4 regions of the uncultured Rossellomorea sp. genome follow, and region 1 is predicted to be linked to each of the others. Evidence: riboswitches for the same ligand, from Rfam matches in the RefSeq annotation. Region 1 holds a riboswitch; each other region holds the start of a gene.

Region 1 (9,348 bases):
GACATCCTTACAGAGAATGGGACCATCTTGATTATGAGAGTGCCGAAAGTGATTAAGCAGACAGACAGGGAGGGAATGGAATGATTCGAATTGTTATCGCGGAAGATCAGCGAATGTTATTAGGTGCCTTAGGCTCGTTACTTAGCTTAGAGGATGATATGGAAGTGGTGGGAAAGGCGGGCAATGGAGAAGAAGCCATTGCCCTCGTCCACGAGCTGCAGCCGGATATTTGTATCATGGATATTGAAATGCCTAAAAAGACCGGTCTTGAAGCAGCAGAGGAGTTAAAAGGCGAAAATTGCAAAGTGATTATCCTGACAACCTTTGCCAGGTCCGGTTATTTCCAGCGTGCATTAAAAGGGGGAGTGAAGGGTTATTTGTTAAAGGACAGCCCAAGTGAAGAACTGGCGAACTCGATTCGCCTTGTGATGGAGGGTAAACGTATTTATGCACCAGAGCTCATGGACGATGTGTATAGTGAAGAGAATCCTTTGACAGACCGTGAAAAGGAAGTGTTGGAGCTGGTTGCTGACGGGAAAAACACGAAGGAGATAGCCGATGAGCTTAGCCTGAAAACGGGTACCGTCCGAAACTATATCTCTACCATACTCGACAAGCTTGAAGTTAAAAATCGAATCGAAGCCATCACTCAATCAAAAGAAAAAGGATGGTTTAAATGATGGGCAGGGAGGGACTTCCAACATGGAAGCCCCTCCCTACTTTAATTGTAATGATTGTCATCCCATAATCCATTTTTGTATATTTATACATTTGTAGTATGCAGTTAATATTGCTGTAAAGAGCTTTATTCTTAAAGGAATTTCATTAAAATTTTTAAAGTGGGTATCCTTTGCTGTGATTGGTTTTGTAGGGGAAGGGCGAATGGAAAATTGATGAAAGGTTTTCTTTTTGGTGTTGACAAGCAAAAGAATCATGGTACGATAGCATCGAATACAAAATTTCATAGGACGATCCACTAGGGGTGCCTTATTAAAGGCTGAGATTAAAGTATGACTTTAAGACCCTTTGAACCTGATCTGGTTGAGACCAGCGTAGGGAAGTGGTGTTTGACGGTCGCGTAGAATCGTAATCTTACATTCTGATCTCAAGCCACTTTCTGTATGCTGCATGCATAATGGGAAGTGGCTTTTTTGTTGCCCAGTTCGGGTCGTCTGGAAAAGGAGAAAGATATTATGTCATTTTCAACGTACTTAAGAAACGAAGTAAACGAAATTTGGGAAGCGAGCTTTCAACATCCTTTCGTTAAAGGGATTGGTGAGGGAACCCTCCCCCTTGAAAACTTCAGGTATTACATCCTGCAAGATGCCTATTACCTATCCCACTTTTCAAAGGTGCAGGCACTTGGGGCAGCCAAAGCAACAGACTTACATACTACCTCTAGAATGGCAACACACGCTGTTGGGACAAATGAAGCAGAGCTTTCACTTCATGAAAATTTCTCAAATCGATTAGGGATCACGGAAGAAGAAAAACAGCAGTTCGAACCTGCTCCTACGGCTTATGCGTACACGTCACATATGTATCGGTCCGCTCAGTATGGGGGGCTCGCAGATATTCTGGCGGCAATACTCCCCTGCTACTGGTTGTATTATGAGATCGGTGAACGCTTGAAATCATGTACACCTGAGGAGGCCATTTATCAGGAGTGGATCGCAGCTTATGGGGGAGAATGGTTTCGGGAGTTAGTGGAAGAACAGATTCAGCGACTGGATGGATTGGCAGCAACGATGACAGAAACAGACAAGGAAAGAATGAAAGAGAATTTCATTTTGAGCAGCATTTATGAATTCCAATTTTGGGAAATGGCATACACACTCGAGAAATGGCCGTTTCAGTCTTCTTTAGTCAAAGAAGGTAAAGTACATGTCTAAATTAAAGCTGACGGACATTTTAGTAACGGTCGTGATCTCCATAGGTTTTGGAATTATATATAAGCTTTGGGGACCGGTTTATAACCTGTTAAAGCCATTTGGATTGCATGCGGATCAACTGATCTATGGCATGTGGTTCATGGCGGCAACCGTGGCTTTTTTAATCATTAGGAAACCTGGTGTCGCACTTCTGGCAGAAATTGCAGCATCTTCAGGGGAATTTCTCATGGGAAGTGAATGGGGCCTCGAGGTACTCCTATTCGGTCTTATTCAAGGATTGTTTGCAGAGTTGATTTTCCTTATCACCCGCTATAAGCGTTATGATGTCATCATCATTTGTGCAGCAGCTGTGGGCTCAGCAATTGGCTCAATCCTGATGGACTACTTTAAGGGATACATGGGAGACCTGGTTCTGTGGAATTTATCACTTTTTATTGGTGCCAGATTAATAGGATCCATCGTGATAGCAGGCATAGGAGCCTTTTATCTCGTTAAGGCTCTGGAGAAAACGGGGGTAACCAGTTTAGTCAGAAATGCAGAGCAAAAAGATTATGACGCGTTGAATCAGTAAAGGAGGGAAGGACGATGCATGTTGAAAATCTGCGCCTTACATTCTCCGGTTCAGAGGAACTGATGTTTAAAGACGTAAGCCTTTCAATAGAAGATGGGGAAAAGGTATTGCTATTAGGACCGTCGGGATGTGGCAAATCCACACTCCTCCAGGTTTTTTCCGGTGTGATACCCCATTCGATAGATGTGCCGATGAAAGCTGACTCGATTGAACGTCCTGAATCCTTCGGGTATGTCTTTCAAGATCCGGACGCTCAATTTTGTATGCCCTATGTAGATGAGGAAATTGCCTTTGTTTTGGAGAACAACCAGATTCCAAGAGACGAAATGCCAGAGATTATTAAAGAACTGTTAGAGAAGGTGAATTTAAGTCTGATGGATTCCCATACGAAAATCTCCTCTCTATCTGGGGGGATGAAGCAAAAATTAGCCATTGCCTCTGCCCTTGCGCTCCATCCCCATACGCTATTTCTGGATGAGCCTACAGCCATGTTAGATGAAGAGAGTACAAAATCTGTATGGGAAACAGTGAAAACGACATGCAAAGATAAAACGTTACTTATCGTTGAGCATAAGCTTGGGCACGTACTGGATATCATAGATCGTATTATTCTTTTCGATGCTAGTGGAAGAATAGTGGCTGATGGTCCAAAGACTCACATTTTATCAAATTTTAAGGAAACAATGAAAACAGTTGGGGTATGGTATCCGGAAGCGTGGAAAGATTATCTTTCTTCCCACCTCCCGGAGAAGGCTGCCCCGTTTGGAAAAACGAATTTAAAGCTAGAGAACTTCAAAGGGTATGTACAAAAAGAATTGAAAATCCACCTTGAAAATGCCGTCAGCCTTGAAGGTGAATGGATTGCAATCACCGGAAAGAACGGAGCAGGTAAATCAACATTACTCCACAGTCTCATGAAATTCATCCAAACGACCGGGACGTATGAATTATATGGGAGACAGGTAAAAGGAAAGAATGCTCCCGAGGAATGTACGTTTGTTTTTCAAAATCCCGAGTTTCAGTTTGTAACACACAGTGTGTTTGATGAAGTTGCGTATTCCTTTCGGCGGGGGAAAGTGGATGAAGGGATAGTGGAGGAAAAAGTGCATGCAATTTTAAAGCGATTTAAGCTTGATCCATACAAACAACATCATCCCTATCATTTATCAATGGGGCAAAAGCGCAGATTAAGCGTCGCAGCGTCCCTTGTCAGGAATAAAGATCTTCTATTATTGGACGAACCGACCTTTGGCCAGGATTCCCAAAATACGTTTGCGTTACTTGAGATGCTTCAAGGCTACCAAAAGGAAGGAACTACCATTTTGATGGTGACACATGATGAAAATATTATTACTCACTTTGCATCCAGAGTATGGGTAATTGAAAAGGGGCGTCTCACCCAGGATTTCCATAATGAGATCGCAGGTAGTAAAGCAATATGAATATAGAACTCGAGCATAGAGAAACCTGGCTTCATCAAATAAATCCCAGCTTCAAGCTAATGACCTTGATCGGGCTTTTTGTATTCCTGCTTTTTATTCATTATCTTAACTGGTTGTTATATTTGAGCTTACTCTTTTTTCTCCTGTTATGGGTGTTCTCGGGATATTCATATAGAACGGTCAGTTTAATGATTTTACCCTTTTTCCTTGTTTTCATCTCTACTGCTTCATCAATGGTTTTATTTGGGAAAGGTGAAACAACATGGATGAAATTTGGATGGATCCACATTACCGAAGAGAGTTTTTATCGGGGGATCCATGTTGGATTGCGTACCATCGTATTCGCTATATTGGGATTATTATTTGCTCTTACAACGAGACCGGTGAAGCTTTTCTACTCCCTTATGCAGCAGCTGAGATTAAAACCTAAGTATGCGTATAGTTTTATGGCAGGATTCAGATTAATACCCATTATGATTGAAGAATTCTTCACGATACGAAACGCCATGAAAGTCAGGGGAGTTGAGGAAATGAAAGGAATAAAGCACGTATTCCATAAAATGAAATCGTATTCCATTCCCCTGCTTGCCCAAAGCATCAGAAGAGCTCACAGAATTGCCGTGGCTATGGAGACAAAAGGTTTTAAAGAAAGTGGGAAACGAACCTATTACTACAGAGTAACCTTCTCGAGATATGATGGATATTTCTTGGGGAGCATTCTCTTCATGATTGTGCTCAGTTATTATTTTTCTACCCATCTACCTATTTTTCCGGCGGGAGATGTTCGCTATGGGAATTGAAACGAGAAAACAATTACATGTGATTTCAACAGGAAAACAATCAGTGGAAGAATTGGTGGAAATCTCGAAGTCCATATATCCATACTTCGACGTGCTCCACCTTCGCGAAAAGCAGTGGACGGGGAAAGAATGGACTGTGGCCATTGACCGTTTAGTAAAAGCAGGAGTCCCATTAACGAAATTATGTGTCAATGACCGGGCAGACATTGCCATTATGAAGCATGCAAGAGGGGTGCAGCTTGGCCATCAAAGTGCGGATATCAGCTTAGTGAAAAGTGCTTTTCCTTCCTTACAAATAGGTGCTTCTGTACATTCCCTGGAAGAAGCGCAACAGGCGATGGATAGCGGAGCGGATTATCTACTCTATGGAAATATCTATGCTACCTCTTCGAAGCCAGGAAAGACTGGTGTGGGGGTAGCAAGCTTAGAAAAAATGGTTCAATCAATCCCTCTTCCTATTATCGGTATCGGTGGTATCACACCTAAACGCGTAGGAGAAATCATGCAAACTGGAGCAAAAGGGGTAGCGGTTTTATCAGGCATTTTCCTTTCAAAGGATCCGATTGATTCAGCACGATCCTATTATAAAGAATTACATATGGAGGTGTGGTAGCTTGGTAAAGCAGTATGACGTCATGATTGTGGGTGGAGGAGTAATTGGCTGCTCCATTGCGTATCAGTTATCCAAAAGAGGAAAGAAAGTTCTCCTGATTGAGAGGAATCAATTGGCGGGAAAAGCGTCGAAAGCCGCTGCAGGCATGCTTGGTGTTCAAACGGAATTACATGGGGGGAGTCCTCTGTATCATTTAGCGATGGCCAGTCGAAATATGTATTCTACTCTAGCTGAGGAACTCAAAGAAATTAGCGGAATGGACATTGAGTATGTAGAAAATGGAATGATTAAACTAGCGAAAACAGAGGAAGAAGCCCAGGACTTACTGGAAGTTGCATCTATAGCAGCAAAGGAGGAACAGGTTGAATGGTTATCTCCTAGTAGCCTATCTATCTACGAACCTCATCTATCAAAGGATGTGGCTGGTGGTTTGTATATTCCAAAAGATGGGAATGTCTCAGCCCTAAAGCTTTCACAAGCGTTAGGTTTAGCAGCATCGAGATTAGGTGCAGAAATGAAAGAATTTACGGACGTTTATGATTTTATAATAGAAGGAAGCAGGGTTACGGGGATTCAAACATCTATTGGTCCCTTTTACGCAGACGAAACGATCGTAGCGGGAGGTGCTTGGAGTCAATCTCTACTGAAACAGCTGAATATGACTTTCAATACGTATCCAGTCAAAGGAGAATGCTTTTCAGTTAAAGTATCCCGCAAAGTAGTAGAGCGTACAATTTTCACGGATGACTGCTACATTGTTCCGAAGATTGGTGGAAGGCTTTTGATAGGAGCAACAGAGAAGCCGCATACGTTTGATGAAACCATTTCCGTAAATGGTTTGTTGAACCTCATGCAGCTGGCGACAAGCATTCTGCCTGATCTAGCTTACGCAGAGTGGGAAAAGGCTTGGGCGGGTATACGACCACACACTCATCATGGATTACCATTTATGGGGAGAAGTGAGGAATGGGAAGGCCTTTCCATTGCAACGGGGCATTATCGTAATGGTATTCTCCTCGCACCAATATCAGGAGTGATGATGGCAGACATTATTGAAGGTAGGGATACTCATTCAAAAGATGAATACCAGAGGAGTTGAGAAAGTGGAATTACGGATAAATGGACAGGTGGTCACGGTACCAGACACAATTTCGACTATAGCAGATTTAATTCACTATTTTAAATTTGAAAATCGAGTGATTATAGTTGAGCAGAATCAAAACATTCTTGAAAAAGATGAGCATGAAAAGGCTGAACTGAATAAGGGCGATACAATTGAGCTAATCCAATTTGTAGGAGGCGGTTGAAATGTTAAAAATCGGAAAGTACACATTCCATTCAAGACTATTACTGGGGACGGGAAAATATCCTGATTTTGATATTCAGAAAAGAGCTGTCGAGATTTCCGGTGCAGAAATTCTTACATTCACGGTAAGGCGTATGAATATTTTTGAGCCTAGTCAACCTAATTTCTTAGAAAAGCTGAATCTTGAAAACTATTCATTGTTACCGAATACAGCAGGGGCAAAATGTGCTAAGGAAGCGGTTCGACATGCGAAATTAGCGAGAGCTTCAGGGCTTTGTGACATGATTAAAGTGGAAGTGATCGGATGTGATAAAACGCTGCTTCCCGACCCCGTTGAGACACTGAAAGCAACGGAGGAATTAATAAAAGAAGGCTTTACAGTGCTTCCATATACGTCGGATGATGTGGTTCTTGCCAGAAGATTAGAAGAATTAGGTGCTCACGCCATTATGCCTGGTGCGTCGCCCATCGGATCAGGGCAAGGAATCATCAATCCAGTCAATCTTCGCTTCATTATTGAACAAGCCAAGGTACCTGTCATTGTGGATGCCGGAATTGGTTCTCCTGCAGATGCGGCTTTTGCAATGGAAATAGGGGCAGATGCGGTATTACTTAATACAGCCGTTTCTTCGGCTACCGACCCTGTCAAAATGGCTAATGCCATGAGGCTAGCCATTGAAGCCGGCCGATTCGGATATGAAGCTGGTAGAATTCCGAAGAAACGTTATGCATCAGCAAGCAGCCCGTTGGAGGGGATGAGTGTTTGATGGAAGATAGATATTCAAGACAAACATTGTTTACTCCCATTGGAACAGCGGGGCAGAATCGAATAAGGGATAAACATGTGTTAGTCATCGGGGCTGGAGCACTGGGAACTGGAATCGCGGAAGCACTTGTCCGCGCTGGCATCGGGAAACTTACAATCGTAGATCGTGATTATGTGGAGTGGAGCAACCTTCAACGTCAGCAGCTGTACAACGAGCGGGATGCAAGGAATCGTCTCCCGAAAGCGATAGCAGCCAAAAAAAGACTTCAAGCGATTAATTCAACAGTTGAAATCGAAGGACATATCCTGGACGCCATGCCTGAGGAGATGTCATGGCTTGCCCGTGGGGTGGATCTTATCCTCGATGCCACGGATAACTTTGATACGAGAATGATCATTAATGACGTATCACAAAAATATTCCATTCCCTGGATCTATGGAGCTTGTGTAGGAAGTTATGGTATCTCATTAACCATTCTTCCTGGAATCACTCCATGCCTTCAATGTTTAATCGAGCGTGTTCCGATAGGAGGTTTAACCTGCGATACAGCGGGAATCATCAGTCCTGCTGTATCCATGGTTGTTGCATACCAATCAACCGAGGCATTAAAACTTTTAGTGGGAGACATTGAAGCCCTGAGTCATAAGGTGGTTTCCTTTGATTTATGGAAAAATGAGCATACTTCAATGGATGTGAGGAAGTTGAAAAGAGGAAGTTGCCCTTCATGTGGAGACCAACGAACATATCCAGGTCTCCAGTATGAAAATCAAACAAAAACAGCTGTCCTCTGTGGGAGAGACTCTGTTCAAATACGTCCTTCTTCAACCAAAGAGGTTGATCTCGTTAAAATAGCTAAATCTTTTCACAATAAAGGGAAGCAAGTGGACACAAATCCGTATTTGGTTTCTTTCAGTGTTGAAGCCTATAGAATCGTACTTTTCAAAGATGGGCGGGCTATCATTCACGGAACAAAAGATATTAGTGAAGCAAAATCAGTTTATCACCGTTACTTAGGTTGAAAGGAGGAAAACAGCATGATTCAAAAAGCATTGACGATTGCTGGATCTGATAGCGGGGGCGGAGCAGGAATTCAAGCAGATCTTAAAACGTTTCAGGAACTGAAAGTGTATGGAATGTCTGCGATCACTGCGGTTACTGCACAAAATACAAGAGGAGTACAAGGAGTGTATCCATTATCGCCAGAGGCTGTCATTGAACAACTGACATCCATTGCTGAAGATTTATCACCTCAAGCGATTAAAACAGGCATGTTAGTGAATGCAGATATCATTTCTAGTGTTGCCGACTTTGTCCTTTCACGCTCCTGGGATATGCTTGTTGTGGATCCAGTGATGATTGCAAAAGGTGGCGCATCTTTATTGGAAGAAGAATCCATATATGCCCTCACCCAATTATTGTTCCCGCTTGCTTATGTGATCACCCCGAATATTCCAGAAGCGGAGGCGTTGACAGGTATAGACATTCTGAATGATGTTGAACGTAAGAAAGCGGCGGAGGTATTGTTCCAAATGGGACCAAAACATGTGGTGATTAAAGGTGGGCATCAATCTCATGCTCAATCTGTACAAGCGACTGACATACTCTTTGATGGAAAGAGATTTTATGAGTTTAGCAGTCCGAGAGTCTTCACACCACATACACATGGAACAGGGTGTACATTCTCTGCTGTGATTACAGCACAATTGGCAAAAGGACATACGGTCTATGATTCTGTCCAAACTGCCAAACAATTTATAACTGCCGCGATCAGTGACTCCCTGGGAATTGGGAGTGAACACGGCCCGACGAATCATTGGGCGTACCATGCAGGTATGAATGTATGAATCTCAGAGAAAGTCTGCAATTATACTTTGTGATGGGAAGCCATAATTGTGAGAAGCATCCGGCACTTGTATTAGAAGAAGCCCTTTTAGGCGGAGTTACCATGTTTCAGTTT
Region 2 (9,348 bases), on a different contig from region 1:
TGATAAGATTGAGATTCCATCTGAATTAGAAGATAAGGTCATCTATTGGAATTTGCCTAATCCAAGGAAGCGTTCCAAGACACCTATTGAAGAATGGGTACACTATCAAGAAATTTGTGATGAAATTGCCATGCGAGTGAAAGATTTAGAAAACATCCTTCCACAACTACATTAAGAGGACTGATTACAACTGAAATTCTATTGTAATCAGTCCCTTTTTTTTATGTGAAATACTCCAGCTTCGCTTTCGGAAAATGCTTCTCCATATACGCATACAGATGATCTTTCATTTCCTGCTCCTCATCCTTCTGATAAATATACTTGCCTATCCCGTATTTCCCCCACTTATATCGACGTTCTTCTTCGTTTAGTTCAAGTTTAGTCATCGGATAATTTTTCTCTATGACCCTTTTAGCCGGTTTTGTGAAACGATGTTGAATAAATTCAAAGGTCAGATCCTTTTTCGCTTCTTCCGGCAGGTGAGCTTCCAAATGTTCAAACATTTGCTTATACCCTTCCTGCCATCCTTCATGGATATAGATAGGTGCCACAATGAATCCTAATGGATACCCTGCTCTCGCTACCTTTCCTGCTGCCTCAAGTCGCTTATCCAGGGGAGATGTACCAGGCTCGAAATTCTTGATCACATAATCTGCGTTGATGCTGAACCGGAACCTTGTTTTCCCGTTATGCTTTGCATCAAGCAGATGGTCGACGTGATGGAATTTCGTTACAAAACGAAGCTTGCCATACTCGGATTCACCAAAATGTTCGATGGCTCGTTTCAGTGTATGAGTGAGATGATCAATCCCTACGATATCGGACGTACAAGCAGCTTCAAAGCGAGTGAATTCAGGAGCTCTTTCCGCGATATACTTGTCCGCCGACTCAAAGATTTCATCCACATTGACATAGGTCCGGATATACGGCTTACTTCCCATCGTTGTTTGCAGATAGCAGTAGTGACAGTGTCCCATGCACCCTGTTGCAAAAGGGATGGCATATTCAGCAGACGGCTTGGATGTATCAAATTTCAACGTTTTTCTTACTCCAACTACTAATGTGGATTTAGCAATGCGATATTTCTGAAAGTGGTTATCCCCAGGCAGATTACGAACCTGGTTATGCGAAGTTGTGTACCGGATTTCCACCTCCATTTTTTCAAACTTTTCTTTGAGCTCTTTACCGAGGGGATATTCCAAGGCATTCGGTTCAAAGTAGACCAATTGTGGCACGAACGGTTTAACCATGCTTCATCCCTCCTACATGTCTCCAAATGATTGAGTATAGGCTTGCTCCGCTTCTGCTTCTGAAGAATAAACCGCAATTTCATGTGTTAACGGATAATAGGTTTCATATAGAAATAATGCCAGTTCATTCGGATTTTCCGGATCATGTACTATGGCTGCTTCCTGCACGTTGGCTACACTTTGTGTGTGGGGGTTTCGATAAATCACATATACGACATCCCCTGCTTGATAGGGCATATATTGATCATTCAGTTCCATTCTTTTCACCTTTTTCCTAAACGTCATTACTATCATTTTTTGTTATCTTCCCGATAAATATGATGGTAAAAGATGTTTATAAAAAAAACTTCTCCTGCACCTACTATGCAAGAGAAGTCACTCTTTTAAATACCATATAAATCATTCGTATTTTTGAATAGTTGTTTATATACATCTGCTTCTGGAATGCCTTTTATCTCTGCTATTTTTTCAATGGTTCGATGCATCATTCCAGGATGGGTCATCCTCCCTTGAAATTCTCCTTCAAACCGCCAAGGACCATCCGTTTCCACCATTATTCCTTCAACAGGATACTTTCTTACAAGCTTCTGTATCTCAATTTCATAAAGGACATCAGGTGTAATGGAGATTGAATAGCCATTTTCAATCATTCTATCAACGGTCTCATCATCTCCTTTAAACCAATGAAAATGAGCTTTCCCTATGGAGTGCTTTTCTAACAGGGCACAAACGATGGGTGCGTGTTCATACACCGCATGAAGGATAATCGGTTTGTTCATCCTCTTTGATTCAATCATGAACCGTTCCAACAGATCGATATACCGCTCAACTTCAACATCAGGATCTTCTTTCATTTTGTAATAAGGCAATCCTACTTCTCCAATCGCCACTATTTCCTGTTGATGCAGCTCAATGAATGATAGTAGTTCCTCAACTTCTCCTTCAGAGGGCAGTTCCTGCTCCGGATGGAACCCTGCAGCTGGTTTGACCCTAGCATCTCTTCTTGAGAGATCTATATTTGTCCTGGAAGACTGAAGGTTGGAAGATACAGTTATGAGCGCTTCAACAGCATACAGTTCAAGTTCCTGCAGAATCTTATCACGTTCATACCAATCGTATAAATCCAAGTGTATGTGAGCATCGATCAAGGAAGGTTTACACATATTGAGAAAGCTCCTCAAAAATGCTCGTTTTCCATTTCAGAAACTCCTCTGTTAAGAGAATCTCTTTGTCCCGGGGTCGGGGAAATGGTACTTTGAACTCTTTCTGTACACGGGCAGGCCGAGTCGATAAAACAATAATCCGATCTGAAAGGAATAGGGCTTCGTCAATATTATGAGTGACAAATAGAACGGAACTCAAATCTTCCTCCCAAATGGAAAGGAGCCACTTCTGCATGTCTAATCGTGTGAATTCATCCAGGGCAGAAAACGGCTCATCCAAACATAAAAAGGATTGAGGACTGACCAGGGCACGAATAAAGGCAACTCTCTGCTTCATCCCTCCAGAAAGATCACCGGGATAAGCATGCTCATATCCCTTCAAACCCGCCCGTTCAATCATACTCATTGCTTTTTCTCTATCCCTTTTTCCGTGCAGCTCCTGACCCAGCATCACATTCTCAATCACCGTTCTCCATGGAAGGAGGGACGGACTTTGAGGCATATAACTGATGGTTCCTCTCTGACCATTAATCGACCTTCCATCTAATTGAATATCTCCTGAATCGGGTGTGAATAATCCGCCGATGACATGAAACAGCGTGCTCTTCCCGCTTCCAGAAGGACCAAGGATCGAGACAAACTCACCTTCTTCCACATGTATGGAAAGGTTATCCAGGATCAGTTCTCCGTCAAAGTATTTGGACATATTTTGAATGGATAAGGTTGTCATGCTATTTGTCCTCCTTCCGATTCCACTTAATCATGATTTTTTCTAATAACAAGATGATGCCAAAGAAAGCCAGGCTGAGCAGCATAATCATAAAGATGGCAACAAATACCCTGTCTGTCCTGAAGGAAGAAGAGGCAAGTGTCATGTAGACCCCGATTCCTTTCTGAGCACCTAACCATTCCGAGATGACTGCCCCCATCACACTATAGGTAGCTGAAATTTTCAGTCCTGAGAAGATGGACGGTAGTGCATGCGGCCATTCAACTTTTCGAAAGATTTGCCCCTTTGATGCTCCTGACATTTTCATGTAAAGAATATACTCGGGGTTCGTCTGTCTGAACCCATCCAGCGCCGAGACCGCGACCGGAAAAAAGCAGATCAACGTTATCACAATGATTTTCGGCAATAGTCCAAATCCAAACCAGATAACAAGTAAAGGAGCCAGGACGATGATCGGAATATTTTGAGACAAAATCATAAGTGGATATATCGCTTCTCTTACTTTAGGGAGGAGATGCAGACCCACTGCAGTCCCGATGCCAATCGTACATCCAATCACAAACCCTCCGATCGTAAGGAGTGTTGTCGAAGCAAGATGTGTTGTAAACGTGGACCATGAGGCGACTCCTTCCGCCCATATTTCTGAAGGTGAAGGCATTAGCCATGCCGGCACCTCAAATACTCTAATGGTGGATTCCCAAATGATGAATAAAAGGATGATGACCAAGAAGGGTCTCCATCCTTTCGATATCCATGCTTTCATCCTTTATACTTCTCCGTTAATTGATCCATTTCAATCCCGGCCGGCTGATATAATACCTTGATTTGAGAAATGACGTTTGAGCTGCCCATTTCAATCATTCGTTCATTCATTTGTTCAATCACCTTAAATAAGTCAGATAGATTTCCTTCCATTGTCGTTTCTAATGGATGGACTTCATAACGGACACCAGATTTATCAATGATCGCGATGGCTTCATCCACGTATGGTATAACGTCTTCACCATTTTTCGTCTTCGAAATAATTTGTATGCTTACGAGTGCGTTCCCCATTTTGTTCACCTCTTAATTTGGTAAAAATTCGTTTGTAAAAGCTTTTTTACTGTCCAGTTCCTTATCTAATAAATTGTTCTCATACATCCATGAAGCATAGTTTTCCCATACCTCAAGCTTCTGCTCTCCCCATCTGTCAGCATCATCCTTGTATTTAGGAGCCAGCCATTCCTGGCTCTTCATGACTAATTCTTCATCAAGATCCGGAGCTGCCTCTAAAAGAATTTCACCTGCATCCTTCGGTTTGTCGATTGCAAACTGATACCCTTTTGAAGCAGCTGCCAAGAAGGCTTTAACCGTATCGGGATCTGATTCAATCATTTTTTCATTTGTTGTCAGGACAGGAGTGTAATAATCCAGTTTTTCAGAGTAGTCCTTTACGTACATCATGTTCAATTCCTCACCGCGAAGCTCTGCTTCAATACCTGTCCATCCATAGTAGATCCATGCAAAGTCAACATCCCGTTTCACGGCAGTAAAGAAATCTGTATCTCCCATGTTTACAAAATCCACTTTCTCTACATCTGCGTTTTCTTGTTTCATAATCGATGTCATGACAGCTTTTTCAACAGGGGAACCCCAACCGCCATAACTTTTACCTTCAAAATCCTTTGGTGTCGTAATATCCTTGCTCTTAGGTGATGCAAACCCCGAGGTATTATGCTGTATAACCGCAGCGATTGATACGAGGGGAACATCCTGTACCCTGGCTTGTGTGACACTTTCCTGGTATCCAACCCCGAACTCAGTTTTACCCGAGGCAACGAGTTGATCTGCCCCAGCCTCACCTGGTAAGATGATATCCACATCCAGCCCCTTCTCTTCGAAGTATCCTTTTTCTTTCGCAACGTATAATCCAGTGTGATTGGTATTCGGTGTCCAGTCCAGTACGACCGATACCTTTTTAAGATCATCCTTTTGTTCATCTGCCGTATTTCCTCCACCGCTGCAGGCAGTTAAAAGAAAGACAGCACAGATGATGACCATCCATTTTTTCATCTTGATTCCTCCTCAAATCCTCATATGTAGTTGTAACGTTTATTCGTTATTCTTCACTTAATAAGGTGAATGAATGTAAAACAAAAGGCAGATGGAACCTAAAAAGCTTTGGGACACTATAACAAAAAGCGCCCCAAGCCTTCAGCCCGGGACGCATCGTTAAACATGATCATGTATTGTTTAAGAGAATGTTTCCTACGCTGGTATCAGCCAGTTCAGGTTCAAAGGGTCAGTATCTACAGGATACAATCTCAACCGGCCATACCGGTTCCCCTACACTTTTACTATGAAATTAAACGTTATCTTCTACCCTACTTTGCCACAGAGTAGATGGATATTCAAGCATTTCCTATTAAAGTTAATTAAATTTGAAAGGCTCGTTCGTAATCACCGTTATCTACAAGTCCGTTAATGAACGGTATATAGGTAGATACAAGATGTGAATACCCTTTTTGATTGTAAAAAAACGTATATTGGACAAGGAAGATAATGACTAAGAATGGCAGCAGTCTCTTCTCATCTTGCGTTAAGGCAGCATCGAAGTGATACCCCGCCAAAAAGGTATGGATACATTCGAAATGCTCTTTCTTATCTTGCTGTACCAGGTCTTTGAGGATCCCTGCGATAAAGTAACCCATATCTGCTATACGGGGGGCTTTTCGTATCCTTTCAAAATCGATGACCCCGGTCACCCTTTCCTCATTTATGAGGATATTCCGCGGGTGGCAGTCACCATGTACGAGTTGATGAGGCAATTTGCTATAGGAGAAAGACCACTCATTTAGCCTGCCTATAAACCCTTTCCCCCATATTTCAATCGATGTCGGATCTTGCCCGGCTATCCACTCTCTCAAATGTGTGTCAACTTTCCATTCTTCTACCTCGTATTTACAGACATATTGCTTTAGTCTGCCATGGAGTTGAAAGAGATACGTTCCCGCCTTTTTAAGAGAAGCTAAGGAATAGACTTGTACTGGCTTTCCTTCGAGGGCTGGATACAGGGAGTAGAAATCTTGATGCTGTTGTACATAAGACTGGTGTGAGACCGTTAGCAATGGCCTTTCAACGGTAAGTCCGCTTTCCTGTAAATAGGTCGTTAAGAGATACTCTTCTTCTAGCATCTTCACAGAAGAATTGAATCTTTTTTTCAAATAATATGTCTTCCCAAGATTCTTTACCTTATAAACATTCGGATGACTGTCCACAGTCTCTATGCAGGAAGGATGAACCTTCCAGTTCAATAATAGATCATGAAGAGGTTCAATCATTTTTAATTCCCTTCCAAACATAGTAATATACGTTTAGTATGACTATGAAAGAATGTCTACATACCATATGAAAAGAGGTTGCATCCATGCAAAGAATACAAATGACGGAAGACTTATCATTCTCAAGAATCATTCATGGGTTGTGGAGACTTGCAGACTGGAATCAATCAAAGGAAGAAACCCTTGCTTTGATCCAGGAAAATATTGAAAATGGAATCACAACTTTTGATCACGCAGATATTTATGGCTCGTACATGTGTGAAGCCTTATTTGGTGAAGCCCTTGCCCTTCAGCCTTCCTTACGTGAGAAAATGGAGATTGTGACGAAATGCGGTATTGTCCTCCCTTCTGAAAATCGTCCGGAACATAAAACACATCATTACAACACGAGTAAAAAGCATATTTTGACATCTGTTGAAAACTCCCTGCAGAATCTAAAAACGGACTACATCGATTTATTATTGATTCACAGGCCAGATCCATTTATGAATGGAGAAGAAGTGGCTGAAGCCTTCACTCAATTGAAGGAAGAAGGAAAGGTACGTCACTTTGGAGTATCAAACTTTAAAGATCATCAATGGAATATGCTTCAATCCTATTTGCCGTTTCCATTGATCACGAATCAAATCGAATTATCTGCCTATCACTTAGAAAACTTCGAAGACGGTACATTAAACCTTTGTCAGGAGAAACGTGTCGCGCCGATGGCCTGGTCTCCACTCGCAGGCGGTGCGATTTTCAAGGGAGAGGATGAGAAAGCCATTCGTCTTCAACATACATTGAAGAAGATAAAAGAAGAAACAGGTGCAAAGGGAATTGATGAAGTTCTATATGCCTGGCTTCTTAATCACCCTTCAAACATTATGCCTATTGTCGGTTCCGGTAAAAAAGAACGCATTCAACATGCAATCGACTCTCTTTCTATTTCTTTAAACCACGATCAATGGTTTGAAATCCTGCAAACTTCTATGGGACATGATGTGCCGTAATAGAACTTAGTACAGCAAAAAAGACGATCCTTTTTCTAAAAGGTTCGTCTTTTTTAATTCGCTATATCGCCACCAACGTAATATTCCAGATAGACATCTTGTAGTTCATTCATGGAGAGCTCATAAAGCTGCTTACCAAAATATTTATATACGCCAATCCTTAATAATTGTTGAATATAGAAATCCTTCTTAAATTCAGGTGTCTTTTGCTTCTCTGATTTATTTTCTTGATGTAACATGTTCATCCCTCCAGTTGAGGATATACCCCAAATCGAGACTGAACTAAACATCCTCTTACACATTGGTAATATTAGGATAAAGCGACAGCTGTTACGTACAAACGTGATGATGTCCCTCTGTGACACTTTTTCCCTCCACTTGAATCGTAGAGTGATGTATAGCAAATTCCTCTTCAAGATAGGCTGAGAGCCGTAATAAAATCGTATCTCGATTCACTTCGCTTCCCACCACCACATGACAGCTTAGAGCTGTGAATCCCGACGTGATGCACCATACATGAAGATCATGGACTTCAATGACTCCCGGGATAGCTGCCAGGCCATTCATCACTTGTTCCGTATCGATACCTTTTGGGGATCCCTCCATTAAGATATGAATGGAATCCTTCGTTACTCTCCATCCGGAAATGACGATTAGAATGGCAACCATGACAGAAGCAATAGGATCCGCCAAGTTCCAATTAAAGAAATAGATCAAGAGTCCGGCTGCGATGGCCCCGACCGATCCCAACATATCACCAAGTACATGAAGAAAGGCACTTCGGACATTCAAGTTATGTTCTGTATCCCCTCTCATTAAGATCCATGCCACGATCATGTTTACAACCAGACCTGTGATGGCGATCACCATCATACCTGGTGAAACTACAGGAGTATCTATAAAACGGTGATACGCTTCCCAGAAAATATAGAGTGAAACGAGAATCAACGTGATGCCATTCATAAACGCCGCCAGTATTTCGAATCTCTTGTACCCATACGTCTTCCCTTTATCCGAAACCTTCTCACCTATATAAAAAGCTGCCAAACTAAGACCTAAAGCGGCTGCATCACTAAGCATATGTCCCGCATCGGAAAGAAGAGCAAGACTATTTGTGACGATTCCACCTATGACTTCTACGATCATAAAGGTGAAAATAAATAGGAAACTGATTAATAATGCTTTTTTATTCTGATTGTGTCCATGACTGTGGTCGTGACCCACTTGACATCCCTCACTTCCGGTCTCTTACTCTTAATAATCTAAGACCATTCAATGTAACGAGTAATGTCGCTCCCATATCGGCAAAAATCGCAATCCATAGAGTAAGCCAACCGGGAATGACAAGTAATAATGCAAGGAGCTTGATACCGATGGCAAATGAGATATTTTGCTTGATGATGGTAAGCGTTTTTCGACTTAAGCGAATGATATATGGCAGTTTTGAAAGGTCATCGTTCATTAGCGCGATATCGGCCGTTTCCAGTGCTGTATCGGTTCCTGCCCCACCCATGGCGATTCCTACATTTGAAGCAGCAAGTGCTGGGGCATCATTGATTCCATCCCCAACCATGGAGACTTTTCCATAAGTGTTCATGTATTGCTTAACAAAGTCTAATTTATTCTGGGGAAGCAAACCTGCTTTGATTTCTTTGACTCCTACCCTTTTTCCGATCGATCTTGCCGTATTTTCATGGTCTCCTGTAAGCATCATTGTTTGCTCAATACCCAATTGATGAAGGCTGTCGATGATTTCGCGACTTGTTTCCCGCACTTCATCTGCTACGGCTACAAGAGCCAAAGCAGTATCCTCGACTCCGAACACCATGACCGTTTTCCCTTCCCGTTGAAGCATTTCAATTTCAGCTGAAGGAGTATTTACAAAGAAGCTATCGG
Region 3 (9,348 bases), on a different contig from region 1:
ACCTTCCTTCTTTAACTCAAGTGCCGCTTGTTGTTGGTCCATGACGTTATATAGACGATTCCTGTAATTCTTTTGATCGATCACATACATCCACTCAATATCCGATGAAGTGACTTTAATATCATCTAGATACCCGTTGTTCTGCAACCAAGTTTCAAAATTCTTATAGTTATTTTTCACTCCAACATTGATCCATCGATTCTCTGATAGGAGAAATTCGACGTTGTAGAGGTTTACTTTGTCCCGGTCTTCAAATGTACCATTATATGTTTCTTCTTTTAATAGATTGATGGCTTCCTTGATCTGTTTCGTATCGATAATAGATATCTGCTTTCGCCCGCCCATGTCAGCATAAATCGACAGCTTGTCTACACTGTTTGGATCTACGGAGAAGATTTCTTCTGTTGTTTCTTTAAAACTCTTCATTTTATATAAAGCAGTATAATGTGATTTAATCTCTTCTATATTTATCCGATAGTTTCTCACTAGCTTGCTTCCATTATGCATTTTGTAATAAAGGAAGACCTGTTCGCTATCCTCGTCTGTAACGGTACGATCCTGATTGTTGACGATTTCCTTATGAAGGTTCAGGACGGCTTTAATGGTTTGAGGGTCGTTTATAAAGTGATCCTTGATAAGGCTATCTGGATTGTCCCTCAGGGAATAATAGCTGTTGCTGATATGGACCTTTTCTATGCCCTTTAAATCAGGAATCTTCTTTTCATATTGAAATAAATCGAACTGAATGAATAAACCGATAAGAGAGATGGACACGGCAAACCCGGCAAAGCCCTTCCAATGACGGAACACTCTCCAATGTTTTTGTAAAACCATTTCTGCAAGATAATAGCCTATGAATGAACCGATGAAATAGCCGAATAAGGTCCATCCCGTCTCTTGATAGATTCCATTGAAGTACATACCGCCGACCAGCATGAAACAGAATGCGACTCCATATTTGAATAGGGGTCGGAGGACAGGGAATACAATAGCAAGTGACGCTGCTTCTACTTTTCTCGTTTTATATAATACATACGATAAAACATAGAGTAGGAGAGTGATAGCTATGAACAGTGTTACATCTAATCCGGAAAAGATTTTATTCTCAAGATATACGGCCTTGATGACAGGGGAATATTGTTCGATTTTGATATTGAAAAAATAATCCTCTGGAAATCCATATAAAAGATTTTTCAAGCTAAAGCATACGAGCATAAACATTCCAGCCGGTAATAGGAGCAGGATGTAAGTCATTACTCCCTGTACAGCTGTTAGTCCCGTTATCATGCCCACAAAGGTAGCGGCTGTGAACAGAAGGATGTTCATTAGGATCGTGATGCCGCACCAGACTAAAATGTCTTGAACATCAATGAATTGCTGAAGATCCGTAAATGAATAAAAGGAAAGTAAAATCGCTGTATTCAGTACAATTGGCATGATGAGGATGACGATTCCTGTAACGGTAAAATGATAAAACAATTTGCTGCGTGTCAGCGGAAGGCTATGCATGAAGTCTGCAGCCTGCTTTACATGTAAATAACGGAAAAGGAAAAGGGATAAGATGACCGGAACGAACAGCATCAAACCCATTTGAATCGGGTATTGCATTTTAAACAGGTTCTCGTAAATGGCAATCGGATAGGGTTGATTGTCGTTGGAAAGTTTACCGATAATGTCAACCGGCAACGAAAAGAGAAGTCCGATAAAATAAACGATCCCTACCCATCCAACATTCCTAAGGCTTTGAAGGATGACTTCCTTATTGATCCATGATGTTTTGGATGGCATATCCGACGTCCTCCATTTCATAAACAAAAATTTCTTCAAGGGTCAACGGTAACATATCGAAAATAACTGGATGATAAGGTTGGATCTTGCTTCTTACCTGTTGTTCATCCCCTCGAACGATGCAGAGGGATACGCTTCCCCTGGTCTCTTCGTGCAGAAGGTCAAGTTCGGTAAAGAGCTTCTGCGGCATTTCGCCTTTAAAGGCCAACTGAACTTTATGAATCCCGGATTTCAAATCATCAAGCTCTTTCTCCAATAGAAATCTTCCTTGATGCAAAATTCCGATATGATCACAAACATCCTCCACTTCACGAAGGTTGTGAGAGGAAATAAGGATCGTCATCTCCCGATTGGCAACTTCTGTGATCAGCACGCTTTTTACTTTCTTACGAACGACAGGATCCAATCCATCAAGGGGCTCATCCAGAATGAGCACATCCGGCTGAGTGGATAATCCTAGAATGAAGGCTGCTTGACGCTGGACGCCTTTCGAAAATTTATGAAGCTTTTTATGAGGGTTTACCTCAAATAGGCCGGTTAGAGATTGATACTGATGTTCATTCCAGCGACTATAGGTGTTTTGATAAAATTTTGCCATTTGATTCAAGGTATAGTGAGCGAAGAAAAAGGGTTGATCAGGAATGAAAAACAGGGTTTCTTTCGTTTTGATATTCTCAAAGATCGCTTGGTCTCTTAAGAGAACGTTCCCGCTATCCGGCTTTAACACTCCCGCAATGGTTTTGAGTAGTGTCGTTTTTCCTGCCCCATTCGATCCGAGCAGTCCATAAATCGATCCTTTTTGAACAGAGAACGAAACGTCATGAATAATTGTAGTACCTTCAAAGGATTTACTTAATGATTTAATCTCTATCATCAGATTGATTCCCTCCTGCCGATGCCTCGATGTCAGCAATCATCTGCTTTAAGTCTTCAGGCGTAATCCCTAAATAAAGAGCTTCAGACAAAAGTTTAGACAACTCTTCCTTTACTTTCATAATTTTCTCCGCATTTTGAATGTGACTTGAAGGATTAACAAAGCTACCCCGTCCTTTCACCGAATAAATAAACCTTTGAGTTTCTAGTTCCCTATAAGCTTTTTGGATTGTGTTTGGATTTATGGTCAGCTGTTGGGCCAATGCACGAACGGAAGGCAATTGTTCGTCAGGCTTCAACACCTCATTAATGATCAACTCTTTTAATTTCTCGACTAATTGTTCATATATGGGCTTTCGACTTCTTAAATCAAGCTCAAACATATCCACCCTCCCAACCGTATAAAGTGTACTATGTGTCTTAATACAGTTAAAGTATATAACAAGTTCTACCAGTTTGGGAAGAGGGGAAATGAAAATATTCTTGAAAAGCTGGTAAGTGTGGTATTCACTTTGACTTTTGTGAATAAGGACTCCAGGTTTGGGAGTAAAAAGAATGATACAAACACAAACTGAGATGAATAACATATATATAGAAAAGTGATAAAGCATGGTAAAGATGACATTTCCTTTGACAAAGAAAGTTTCCTTGATGCAAAATGGTGGTATTAAAATTTTTGATCGGAGGAGAGGGTCGGTTATGTTCTTAGATTGGTTAAGTGGATTCAACCCAGCCGTCCAGGCACTTTTTGGCGGTACATTGACATGGGGATTAACCGCACTGGGGGCCGCGACGGTTTTTTTCTTTACCAAAATAGAAAAGCATACTCTGAACATGATGCTTGGGTTTGCTGCAGGTGTCATGATAGCAGCATCGTTTTGGTCACTTCTTGCTCCATCAATAGAGTTCAGTGAACAAAACGGTCAGATTCCGTGGCTCGCTCCTGCAATCGGTTTTTTGCTTGGCGGCCTTTTCATTCGACTATTAGATTTTGTCGTACCTCATTTACACTTAGGGAACTCAGCAGAAAAAGCGGAGGGACCTCCGACTAAATTTAAAAAATCAACCTTACTATTTCTTGCGATTACCCTTCATAACATTCCCGAAGGTTTAGCCATCGGTGTGGCTTTTGGGGCAGCGTCAATGGGACTTGGTGACGCAACATTGGTAGGGGCGATCGGGCTCGCGATCGGAATTGGTATTCAGAATATGCCTGAAGGGGCGGCCCTTTCTATTCCATTGCGCGGAGAAGGGATGTCACGTCTGAGGTCCTTCAACTATGGTCAGCTTTCAGCTATCGTTGAGCCCATTGCTGCCGTAGTTGGTGCAGCTGCTGTCCTATTAGTGCAGCCATTGCTTCCTTACGCACTTGCTTTTGCTGCAGGGGCAATGATTTTCGTAGTAGTGGAAGAGCTGATCCCAGAGTCTCAATCCTCTGGAAGTACAGACTTGGCCACATTGGGACTCATGTTGGGATTTGTTGTAATGATGATTCTGGACGTATCGTTGGGTTAATAAAAGTAAGCATGCGACTTAGGTCGCATGCTTTTTTTATTTCCAAAAATAGTATAATGGTAGTGAAGGGGGTGAAAATGTGAAGATTGGTCTCGTAAGGCATTTTAAAGTAAAAAGAGGATACCCTGAAAGATTTGTAACATCCGAAGAACTAATGAAGTGGGTAGAAGAGTACGATGAGTCTGATGTAGAAGAGAATGAGGTTGATCTTCATGATATTGAATGGAAGAAGTGCTACGCAAGTGACTTAACCAGGGCAGAAGTAACTGCTCGAAAAGTCTATGCCGGGGATATCGTATCGTTGAAGGAACTACGTGAAATCAGACTATCTCCCTTATTCAATTACAAGAGAAAGCTTCCTCTGTTTTTACATTTGTTTATGATCCGGGTAGCCTGGTGGTTTAATCATCGTTCTCAGCCTGAAAGTAAGAATGAAATCCTTAAAAGAATCAACAGGATTGTCGAAGCGATCATACATGAGGGTGAGGACGTTCTCATTGTTGGGCATGGCGGGATTATGATGTTTATGAGAAAAGAGCTGATTAAACGAGGGTTTAATGGCCCTAAGTTTAGAAGACCAGCAAACGGGAAGCTATATGTTTTTCAAGACAAAAAAGGATGATTCCGGGGAATCATCCTAAGTCATTGTTCTATAAGGTCAGTTCTTAACAATCAATAATATCTTTCCTTCATCGAGCTTTCCTTCGTACTGATCCGCTTCTGCGTGGGAAAATCCAACTTCCATCAGCTTGTTTCGGAGTTCGTCGCCTTTATTCAGAATCATGTTCCCTACTGCAGTCCCGATGCCTGTTTCCTTAACACCGATCTCATTGGCGTCAGCCCGATCAGCGACTCTGTCCGTCCGGTCATCATCATGGGATAATACATAAAGATTGTGTTTGTCGATACCTTGAGAAGAAAGCTTTTCAACTTCTGTAATTAATTCCTTATCGTCATAAAATTCCTTAACAGTCGGTTTCAATTCAATCTCCTCCATTTTTCAAATTATTTTGTCTTCGTTTATCTTTTCCCGCGGGTTCCTATTAGTAAACCTTTGAATAGGTGGGTATACATATTACTAGTGTGTGTAATGAAAGAAGGGAGACGGTTAGATATGGAAGAAGTTCATTCTTTAGAAACTATCAATGCTACTCTGGCAGGAGAAAAGATGGTGTTACTATACATATCCAGACCCAATTGCTCTGTTTGTCACGCTCTACTGCCCCAAGTGAAAGGGGTGCTGGAAGAGTTTCAAGATGTAAAGTCCATTCATGCCGATGCAGGGGAAATACCGGAAATAGCTGGTGGGTTCTCTATCTTTACTGTGCCGGTGGTCATCGTATTTGTAGATGGAAAAGAAATGTTCAGGAAGGCCCGATTCGTTCCAATCGATGAGTTACATACCCAAATGTCCCGTCTGGTGAAGATGTTAGACAACTAAACAAACGTTTGATTAAGCGTGAAAGTTGTTGGTTTGTCAAAGTTTACAGTATTAAACGGTTGTTTAATACTGTGAAAATTAAAAATCGAGAGCTGTTTTAAGTTGGGGATTATAGACAATGAAAAAGAGCTGCTAAAAAAGTAGCTCTTTTGTCATGGTTCGGTGAATAGGTATATAATAGAGAGTATACGAGTATAGTAGTCATGAAGAAATAAAAGGGGGCTTGATGAATGATCAGATTGTCCAGGACAAAGAAAGTCATGTTACTTGGTTTAGCAATCATCCTCATAATAGTAGCCAACCGGATTTCCAGTGTACAACACTTGACAGCAAGAATTGCCACTAACCTGTATATCAGCCTGAAGTATCAAGATCTGGACCTCGAATACCAGAACGTCGAATTCTCACCCCAGTTTGGAGATTATTCTGTAGCGTATAAGGACAAGGACGGAAAAGTCTATGGATTCATGGTTACCCCTAAGTCAATGCCCGTCATCATACTTCACGATCCTCTTAATGAGTCACCTTAATCAATAGCGAAGTTAAAGAGTGAACCTCTCTATCTTTTATCATTTCATTCTTCATGTATAATAAAACCAAACAACTTTATAAACGTTACCACAAGGGGAGCGAAAGCTGAGAGTGAACAATCTGTTCTGACCCTCTGAACCTGTTAGTTAGTACTAGCGTAGGGATGTGGATAGTAAGCAGCATGGCTTATTTTTCCTTTTACATTCAGCCCCCTTATGGTTTCGTTTCATCTTACAAGGGGGATTCTTTTATGAAAAACATGCGTCTTGTCGTTTTACTTGAAGCCTCATTGATGGCGGCATTCGCCGTTATCCTTGATATGCTTCCTTCTATTAAGCTATCACCCAGTATCTCCATTTCGATAGCAATGGTTCCTATTTTTCTATTGTCATATCGAAGAGGATGGAAGGCTGGTATACTGGCTGGATTTGTATGGGGCCTATTGCAGATTGCCTTGGGTGACGCTTGGATTGCGACTCCAGTGCAAATGGTAATTGAATATTTCATCGCCTTTGCCTTTATCGGTCTTGCCGGATTCTTTTCCGGTAAGATCCAATCCTCAGTAAGAAGTAACCGTCGAACTAGAGCGGTCATGTGGGTAGTGGCTGCTACGTTTTTAGGTAGTCTGGGTCGATATTTTTGGCACTTCATCGCAGGATATGTCTTCTTTGCAGAATATGCGCCAAAAGGCATGTCGCCGCTACTTTTTTCATTAGCAGCAAACGGAATCACCATGTTGGGCTCAGCTCTTCTTTGTTCAATCGCTCTGCTGATCGTACTCAACACAGTGCCAAGATTGATCAAAGTAAGGGTATCTCCTCAAGAAAGCAACCGAAAGGCATCCTAAGTTATTTGGACCGGTCACTATAAAGAGGCTGGTCTTTTTTCTATGAAAATACATCCCAGGTCTTAGAAGTATTTACTTCTACGGCTTCTGTTTGCATGTTGGTGATTTTTTTATACTTAAGTTATTCGTTCATATAGGAGTGACCTCGATGGAAGAAATCATGGCAAATTATTCGGCAGAGTGGGGGATATGGGGTGTATTGCTTTCTCTATTTATTGAAGGAAGTGCTTTCCCTTTTGTGGGCACTTTTTTCATCGTAACAATGGGATTTATTTTAGAATTAACGTGGATGGAGATAGGAGTGCTTTCTCTAATAGGAAGCTTTCTTTATACAGCGGGTAGCTATATTCCTTATTTTATCAGTTCAAAATTAGGTGCGAAGCTTGAGGCAAGGTTGAAACCTGAAAAACGGAAGAAGCTCAAAGAAGCTCAGGAAAAGTTCAACCGTTACGGAATCTGGAGCGTAGCAATTGCAAGTCCCCTTCATTTAGGAAATATCATCCCCTTCATGGCAGGCATGGCAAAAATGGATTTGAAAGTGTATTCTCTCCTTACTATGCTTGGGATAGCTCCGTCTACCTTTTTTTTCTTAAGTATAGGCAAGTTCTATGATGGTGATAGAGAAGTGATCTTGGGGTTGGTAGAAGAATATCAACTGTTGGTTCTAACAGGATTTGTGCTGGTAACTGTTTTGTACATTCTCTTTAAAAGGAAGAGAAAAGGGAATAGAAGGATGATTAGTAAAGATTCGGAGACTGAAAAATTTTCGTCAAGTTACAAAAAAACTCAATCCTAAAACCCTCTACGCAGATTAAATCTTCGTAAAATCATCCCCTTCCTCATTGCTTACACCCATTCTTTCCTATAAACTAGACCTATTCAAAAAATAGCACGTGTGGAGAGATCTATATTGGAAGCAAAAATGATAAGAAGATATGACATTATGGAGGTAAGTTTGCTGGCGGGTAAGATTATGCTGCAAAGTGGTGCAGAAACGTATCGCGTAGAGGATACGATGATGCGGATCGCCGCTTCTTATGGGATTTCAGAATCTCACAGCTATGTTACACCAACAGGGATCATCTTCTCGATTGAAACGTCTGAACCAACGAAAACGAAGCTTATTCGAATAAACGAACGGTCTACCGATCTTGAAAAAGTAACCCTAGTGAATAGTATTTCAAGGCAAATCAGTAAGGGGCATCTCACCCTTGAAGAAGCATACAATGCTTTGGAAAAGCTTGATCAATCTGATCTTTCTTACTCCTTTGTGATTCAGGTATTGGCCGCTTCGATTGCAAGCGGATGTTTTCTCATCATGTTCCAGGGAATGTGGAATGACTTCATTCCTGCGCTTTTCGCTGGTGGAGTCGGGTTTACGAGCCTGATCTATTTTCATCGACTCGTGCCCATTAAATTCTTCGCCGAGTTTCTCGCTTCCTTTATTATCGGAATGCTTTCCTATGGGTTCGTCCAGCTTGGAGTCGGACAGGAGCTGGATAAGATTATTATTGGATCAGTGATGCCTCTGGTTCCCGGGCTCCTCATTACCAATGCCGTCCGGGACTTAATGGCAGGGCATTTGGTGTCGGGTTTATCGAAGGGAGCAGAAGCTTTTTTAACGGCGTTTGCCATCGGGACGGGTATTGCCGTAGTTTTCACTCTGACGTAGGGTGACTTTGTTTAGTATTAGGAAAAAAGAATGAGGTGAAAAGGGAATGCTCATCATAGAACAATTAGTGACCAGCTTCATCTCCGCTGCTGCATTCGGGATTATCTTCAATGCTCCAAAGCAGTCCCTTTTCAAATGCGGAATTGTTGGAATGTTAGGCTGGATCATCTACATAGTAATGAGTTTAAACGACGCCGATGCGGTACTTGCGACGTTACTTGCATCCTTTGTCGTGGCCGTGATCAGTCAGGTGTTTGCGAAAATGTATAAAACCCCGGTCATCATCTTCTCTGTAGCCGGCATTATACCTCTTGTACCTGGAGGACTGGCGTACGATGCCATGAGAAATTTTGTTCAAAACGATTACAATGCCGCCATCAACCTGGCAGCTAAAGCTTTTATGATTTCAGGCTCCATCGCCATCGGACTCATCTTCTCAGAAGTCATCAACCAAGTCATCCGAAACGCTCGGCTGAACGTAAGTGCAAGGCGAATGAGATAGAGGGACGGACCTTACTTTTGTGGGGTCTTTTTTTATTGGCTTCAGCAGAGAATAGGAACAAAGTCGGGCGTAATGAATCCCCTGCAAACTCACACCCCATGTAACATTTTCTCTCTCCTGACGTCTAATCAACAAATAGAACATATAGGAGGGTCATAGCATGAGTAAGAAATCGTATC
Region 4 (4,446 bases), 1.1 Mb from region 1:
TTTAAACCTCCCGGAAGATACGATAGGTGCTTCACAAACATCATTCAGAAAGGAGGAACTTACATATGGCAAAGGATTTCCGCTATTTATGTTATCCCTATATGCGTGAGTCTGTTTCAACCGTGGATTTTGAGATCCGGACCGATTCACTGTCGACTAAAATTGGACTCGCGTCATCAATGACGGAGCACTTACCGAAAGTTCAGGACGATTTACTATATTTAGCTGAGATGGCGTACCACCTCAATGGTTCGGTCCGGGGAATGACAGCCATCAAGGAAGACGACTTGAATAAATTGAGCCAAATGTACGATCGTTATGTGTCGGAAGTCGAGGAGCGTATCCAAACCTTTGTCCTTCCTCAAGGCTGTACAGCCGCATGTACGCTTCATACCTGTCGCAGTGAAGCAAAAAAGTCCGTCCGTGCCTTACATAAAGTCAGTACTGAGATGAAAGTGGAAAATATTCTATTTAAATACGCTCATTTACTGGCAAATGTCCTGTTTGTGATGGCCGTGTATGTGAATAAATGTGAAGGGATTGAAGAAATTCCTTTTGTGAGTAAATCGTATAAAGACAAAATATAGAGAAGCGGGGAAGATGAAATATGAAAAAGTCATGGTTAAATAGTTTACTATTATCATTCATCCTGGTTGTTTTCGCAGGGTGCAGCAATGGGGAAGAAGTAACATCCACAAAGGAAGTCAAGTCTGATAATGAGTCTTATTCTGTCATCGATGACAGGGGAGAAGAGATTAGCTTTGAGAAAGTGCCGGAAACCGTTATTTCCTTACAGCCGAGTAACACAGAGATTCTCTTTGCCATAGGAGCAGGAGATAAGGTAATCGGGGCAACTGAATACGACAACTATCCAGAGGAAGCGAAAGAGATTAAAAGAGTGTCGGATTCCATGACAGTCAATGCGGAAGAGGTCATTGCACTAAAGCCGGAAGTTGTCATTGCTTATACCACTGGAGATGATGCAGGAGTGAAGCAGCTTGAGGAAGCGGGATTAAACGTATTTGTCATTCAATCTGCCCAAACCTTTGAAGATGTTTATGGGGATATAGAACAAATTGCAACGGTAATGGGAGTAGAGAAGAAGGGGAACGAATTGGTAGACGGCATCAAGCAACAGATTTCAGATGTGAAAGAAAAAGTAAGCACGCTAAAGGAAAAAGAACAAGTATATTTTGAAATCAGTCCCTCCCCTGATATTTATACAGCAGGAGCAGAAACGTTTCAGCAGGAAATACTTGAAACGGCAGGGGTCGAGAATATTTTTGTAGATCAAAAAGGCTGGGTGAAAGTAGGCGAAGAAGAAATCATTAAACGGAACCCTAATATGATTTTAACGACAGTGGGTTATGTCGATGAGCCGACAGCCGAAATCAAGTCCCGGGAAAGCTGGAAAGATGTAAATGCAGTGCAAAATGGCCAAGTCTATTTCTTGGATTCAGACATTATGTCAAGACCAGGACCACGTATTGGAGAAGCCGTTGAGCTAACAGCAAAAACGGTGTATCCGGATTTATTTTCTGAATAAGATTGAATGGGAGATGGGGAAGACAATGATTTGCAAGAGGAATCATTGTCTTTTTCTGATAGATTGTTACTTTTTATAGGATTTGTAATGCAAACGTATGAGTATTGTCTTTTTAAATAACAACATATTTTTGCGGGGAAATCCTTTTCATCACAAGTTCAACAATCTTCAACATTGTGATAAAGTTAACGTAACATCATCACGTTAGGAGAATTCAACATGAGCAAACTGGAAGTCATAGTCTTGAATGAGGAAGATGCCAAAGTTGCAGAAGCATCCGGAGCAGATCGACTTGAATTGGTGTCTGCCATACATGAGGGAGGATTAACTCCTGATTTTCATGTGATAGAAAAAGTATTAAGGACCGTTTCAATTCCTGTTCAGATTATGATCCGATTACATAGTAAATCTTTCTCGTATCAGTCTGATGAATTGCATACCATGGTGGAACAAGTTAGAACAATGGTTGAAATGGGAAGCCGTGGCATCGTCTTTGGCGCATTATCACATGAAGGTAAGCTTGATTCCCACGCTTTAATGGAGATCGTACAAAGTGCGAAGGGTCAATCGATTACTTTTCACCGCGCTATCGACCTGTCTGATGATCCAGTAGCCTTATGCAAAGGAATATTCCATTCAGGATTGAACGTTGATCGAATTCTCACATCAGGCGGAAAATCTGAAGTGAGTAAGGGACTGGAGGCGATTGGTAAAATGAGGGAAATAGAGCAAATGGGTGGTCCCACTATCATGCCGGGTTCGGGTTTAACTGTGGAAAATATAGGCGAAATACACAGCAAGCTAAAAGCAAGAGAATATCATGTAGGATCAGGTGTCCGTCATAATGGGAGCTATGACTTCGGGATAGACCCTGAAAAGGTAATGGAAATCAAACGTGTGATTATGTTCTAATTTGATTTTGTTACTATACTACTATTGGAAAAAAGAATGAATCATGGTAAAAATAGTATGTAATACAATAGAATACTATCAATATTTCTACTAGGGGAGTCCGATAAATTGCTTGGACTGAGAGGAGAACGCATAAGTTCTTTGACCCTTTGAACCTGATCTGGATGATACCAGCGTAGGGAAGTAGTGCGGAAGCGTTTATTTGTGTTTTGAGGCGCTTACTACTTTTTGACATTTCGGGTTCTGATTATTCAGGACCCTTTTTTGTGTCTTCATGTCCTTTTGTTGAACAATGGGATGCCTGACGCAGTAACTTCTAAGATCCAATCAAAAGGAGGAGAAGTTAAGTGGCGATCGAGTTAAAAACGCAATTTAAAAACAGTAAAAAAGTATATGTCGGAGGATCAAGACCAGACATAAATGTACCGATGAGAGAAATAGAACTGAGTAGGACGAATGTTTCCTTGGGCGTTGAAGAGAATGAACCGGTTCGTGTATACGATACAAGCGGACCTTATACAGATGAGCGTTACCAAGTCGATATTCATAAAGGGTTACCTTCCGTTCGCACAGAGTGGATCCTGGAACGTCAGGATGTCGCCGCTTACCCGGGACGTGAAATCGAACCGGAAGATAACGGCTATAAAGGAGACGATCCTTATGCACACGTAGAGGCGTTCACTACTATCAAACGTACCCCAATACGGGCAAAAATGGGTCGTAATGTGACTCAAATGCACTATGCAAAAAAAGGAATCATTACACCGGAAATGGAGTTCATCGCTATCCGGGAAAATGTTGATCCTTCATTTGTAAGAGAAGAAGTAGCAAAGGGCAGGGCCATCATTCCTGCCAATATCAATCATCCTGAATGTGAACCGATGATCATCGGTCGTCACTTTCATGTGAAAATAAACGCGAATATCGGAAACTCTTCTGTATCATCTTCCGTTGAAGAAGAAGTGGAGAAAATGACGTGGGCAACTCGTTGGGGTGCCGATACCATAATGGACTTATCAACAGGTAAAAACATTCATACAACAAGGGAGTGGATCATTCGAAACTCCCCTGTCCCTGTTGGTACGGTACCGATCTATCAAGCACTAGAAAAAGTAAACGGAATTGCTGAGAATCTTACATGGGGTGTGTACAGGGATACATTGATCGAACAGGCGGAGCAGGGTGTTGACTATTTCACCATTCATGCAGGTGTTTTATTGAGGTATATTCATCTGACGGCTGATCGTACAACAGGCATTGTTTCCCGTGGAGGTTCAATCATGGCACAATGGTGTCTTGCCCATCATAAAGAGAACTTTCTTTATTCCCATTTTGAAGATATATGTAAGATTTTAAAAGCCTATGATATCTCCGTTTCCTTAGGAGATGGTTTAAGACCCGGATCAATTGCTGATGCGAATGATGAAGCACAGTTTGCCGAGCTTGAAACATTAGGCGAGCTAACCAAAATTGCTTGGAAGCATGATGTACAAGTCATGATTGAAGGCCCTGGTCATGTACCGATGCATATGATTAAAGAGAATGTGGATAAGCAAATGGAAATCTGTCATGAAGCTCCTTTTTATACCTTGGGGCCATTAACGACAGATATTGCACCGGGGTATGATCACATTACTTCCGCCATAGGGGCTGCCATGATCGGTTGGTTTGGGACAGCCATGCTGTGCTATGTAACACCGAAAGAGCATCTGGGATTACCGAATAAAGATGATGTGAGAGAAGGTGTCATTGCTTATAAAATCGCAGCACATGCAGCGGATTTGGCGAAAGGCCATCCAGGGGCACAAGTCAGAGATAATGCCGTTTCTAAGGCTCGATTTGAATTTAGATGGAATGACCAATTTAATTTATCCCTGGACCCGGAGCGTGCAAGGGAGTATCATGATGAAACACTTCCTGCAGAAGGGGCAAAAACGGCCCATTTTTGTTCAATGTGTGGCCCGAAATTTTGTTCAATGAGAATATCA

Evidence for each region. Region 1 has a riboswitch for thiamine pyrophosphate ahead of tenA (thiaminase II). Riboswitches for the same ligand answer to the same signal wherever they lie in the genome.
Region 2: linked by a shared signal. The riboswitch ahead of Q1B03_RS07325 (ABC transporter substrate-binding protein) and the one ahead of tenA (thiaminase II) in region 1 are both predicted to bind thiamine pyrophosphate.
Region 3: linked by a shared signal. The riboswitch ahead of thiT (energy-coupled thiamine transporter ThiT) and the one ahead of tenA (thiaminase II) in region 1 are both predicted to bind thiamine pyrophosphate.
Region 4: linked by a shared signal. The riboswitch ahead of thiC (phosphomethylpyrimidine synthase ThiC) and the one ahead of tenA (thiaminase II) in region 1 are both predicted to bind thiamine pyrophosphate.

What each region holds. Positions count from the first base shown of each region.
Region 1 is NZ_CANKZT010000001.1:196,759-206,106, reverse strand. It holds gene Q1B03_RS01115 (sensor histidine kinase) at 1-84, shown strand, start outside; gene Q1B03_RS01110 (response regulator transcription factor) at 81-680, shown strand; TPP riboswitch at 969-1,076, shown strand; gene tenA (thiaminase II) at 1,194-1,892, shown strand; gene Q1B03_RS01100 (ECF transporter S component) at 1,885-2,463, shown strand; gene Q1B03_RS01095 (ABC transporter ATP-binding protein) at 2,478-3,905, shown strand; gene Q1B03_RS01090 (energy-coupling factor transporter transmembrane protein EcfT) at 3,902-4,705, shown strand; gene Q1B03_RS01085 (thiamine phosphate synthase) at 4,695-5,318, shown strand; gene thiO (glycine oxidase ThiO) at 5,320-6,417, shown strand; gene thiS (sulfur carrier protein ThiS) at 6,422-6,625, shown strand; gene Q1B03_RS01070 (thiazole synthase) at 6,627-7,391, shown strand; gene Q1B03_RS01065 (thiazole biosynthesis adenylyltransferase ThiF) at 7,391-8,410, shown strand; gene thiD (bifunctional hydroxymethylpyrimidine kinase/phosphomethylpyrimidine kinase) at 8,426-9,235, shown strand; gene thiE (thiamine phosphate synthase) at 9,232-9,348, shown strand, end outside.
Region 2 is NZ_CANKZT010000002.1:75,986-85,333, reverse strand. It holds gene Q1B03_RS07360 (phosphatase) at 1-175, shown strand, start outside; gene splB (spore photoproduct lyase) at 222-1,250, opposite strand; gene Q1B03_RS07350 (transcriptional regulator SplA domain-containing protein) at 1,263-1,508, opposite strand; gene Q1B03_RS07345 (TatD family hydrolase) at 1,634-2,413, opposite strand; gene Q1B03_RS07340 (ABC transporter ATP-binding protein) at 2,406-3,143, opposite strand; gene Q1B03_RS07335 (ABC transporter permease) at 3,145-3,906, opposite strand; gene Q1B03_RS07330 (thiamine-binding protein) at 3,903-4,196, opposite strand; gene Q1B03_RS07325 (ABC transporter substrate-binding protein) at 4,209-5,195, opposite strand; TPP riboswitch at 5,371-5,480, opposite strand; gene Q1B03_RS07320 (phosphotransferase enzyme family protein) at 5,558-6,463, opposite strand; gene Q1B03_RS07315 (aldo/keto reductase family oxidoreductase) at 6,550-7,452, shown strand; gene Q1B03_RS07310 (Fur-regulated basic protein FbpA) at 7,506-7,691, opposite strand; gene Q1B03_RS07305 (cation diffusion facilitator family transporter) at 7,783-8,676, opposite strand; gene Q1B03_RS07300 (heavy metal translocating P-type ATPase) at 8,687-9,348, opposite strand, start outside.
Region 3 is NZ_CANKZT010000003.1:73,885-83,232, forward strand. It holds gene Q1B03_RS11645 (DUF6449 domain-containing protein) at 1-1,788, opposite strand, end outside; gene Q1B03_RS11650 (ABC transporter ATP-binding protein) at 1,760-2,662, opposite strand; gene Q1B03_RS11655 (GntR family transcriptional regulator) at 2,649-3,044, opposite strand; gene Q1B03_RS11660 (ZIP family metal transporter) at 3,361-4,176, shown strand; gene Q1B03_RS11665 (histidine phosphatase family protein) at 4,256-4,798, shown strand; gene Q1B03_RS11670 (general stress protein) at 4,835-5,158, opposite strand; gene Q1B03_RS11675 (thioredoxin family protein) at 5,291-5,617, shown strand; gene Q1B03_RS11680 (hypothetical protein) at 5,848-6,147, shown strand; TPP riboswitch at 6,231-6,329, shown strand; gene thiT (energy-coupled thiamine transporter ThiT) at 6,399-6,995, shown strand; gene Q1B03_RS11690 (DedA family protein) at 7,144-7,791, shown strand; gene Q1B03_RS11695 (threonine/serine exporter family protein) at 7,918-8,667, shown strand; gene Q1B03_RS11700 (threonine/serine exporter family protein) at 8,714-9,169, shown strand; gene Q1B03_RS11705 (beta-propeller domain-containing protein) at 9,330-9,348, shown strand, end outside.
Region 4 is NZ_CANKZT010000001.1:1,297,268-1,301,713, reverse strand. It holds gene Q1B03_RS06700 (hypothetical protein) at 66-587, shown strand; gene Q1B03_RS06695 (ABC transporter substrate-binding protein) at 608-1,546, shown strand; gene Q1B03_RS06690 (copper homeostasis protein CutC) at 1,766-2,458, shown strand; TPP riboswitch at 2,541-2,657, shown strand; gene thiC (phosphomethylpyrimidine synthase ThiC) at 2,806-4,446, shown strand, end outside.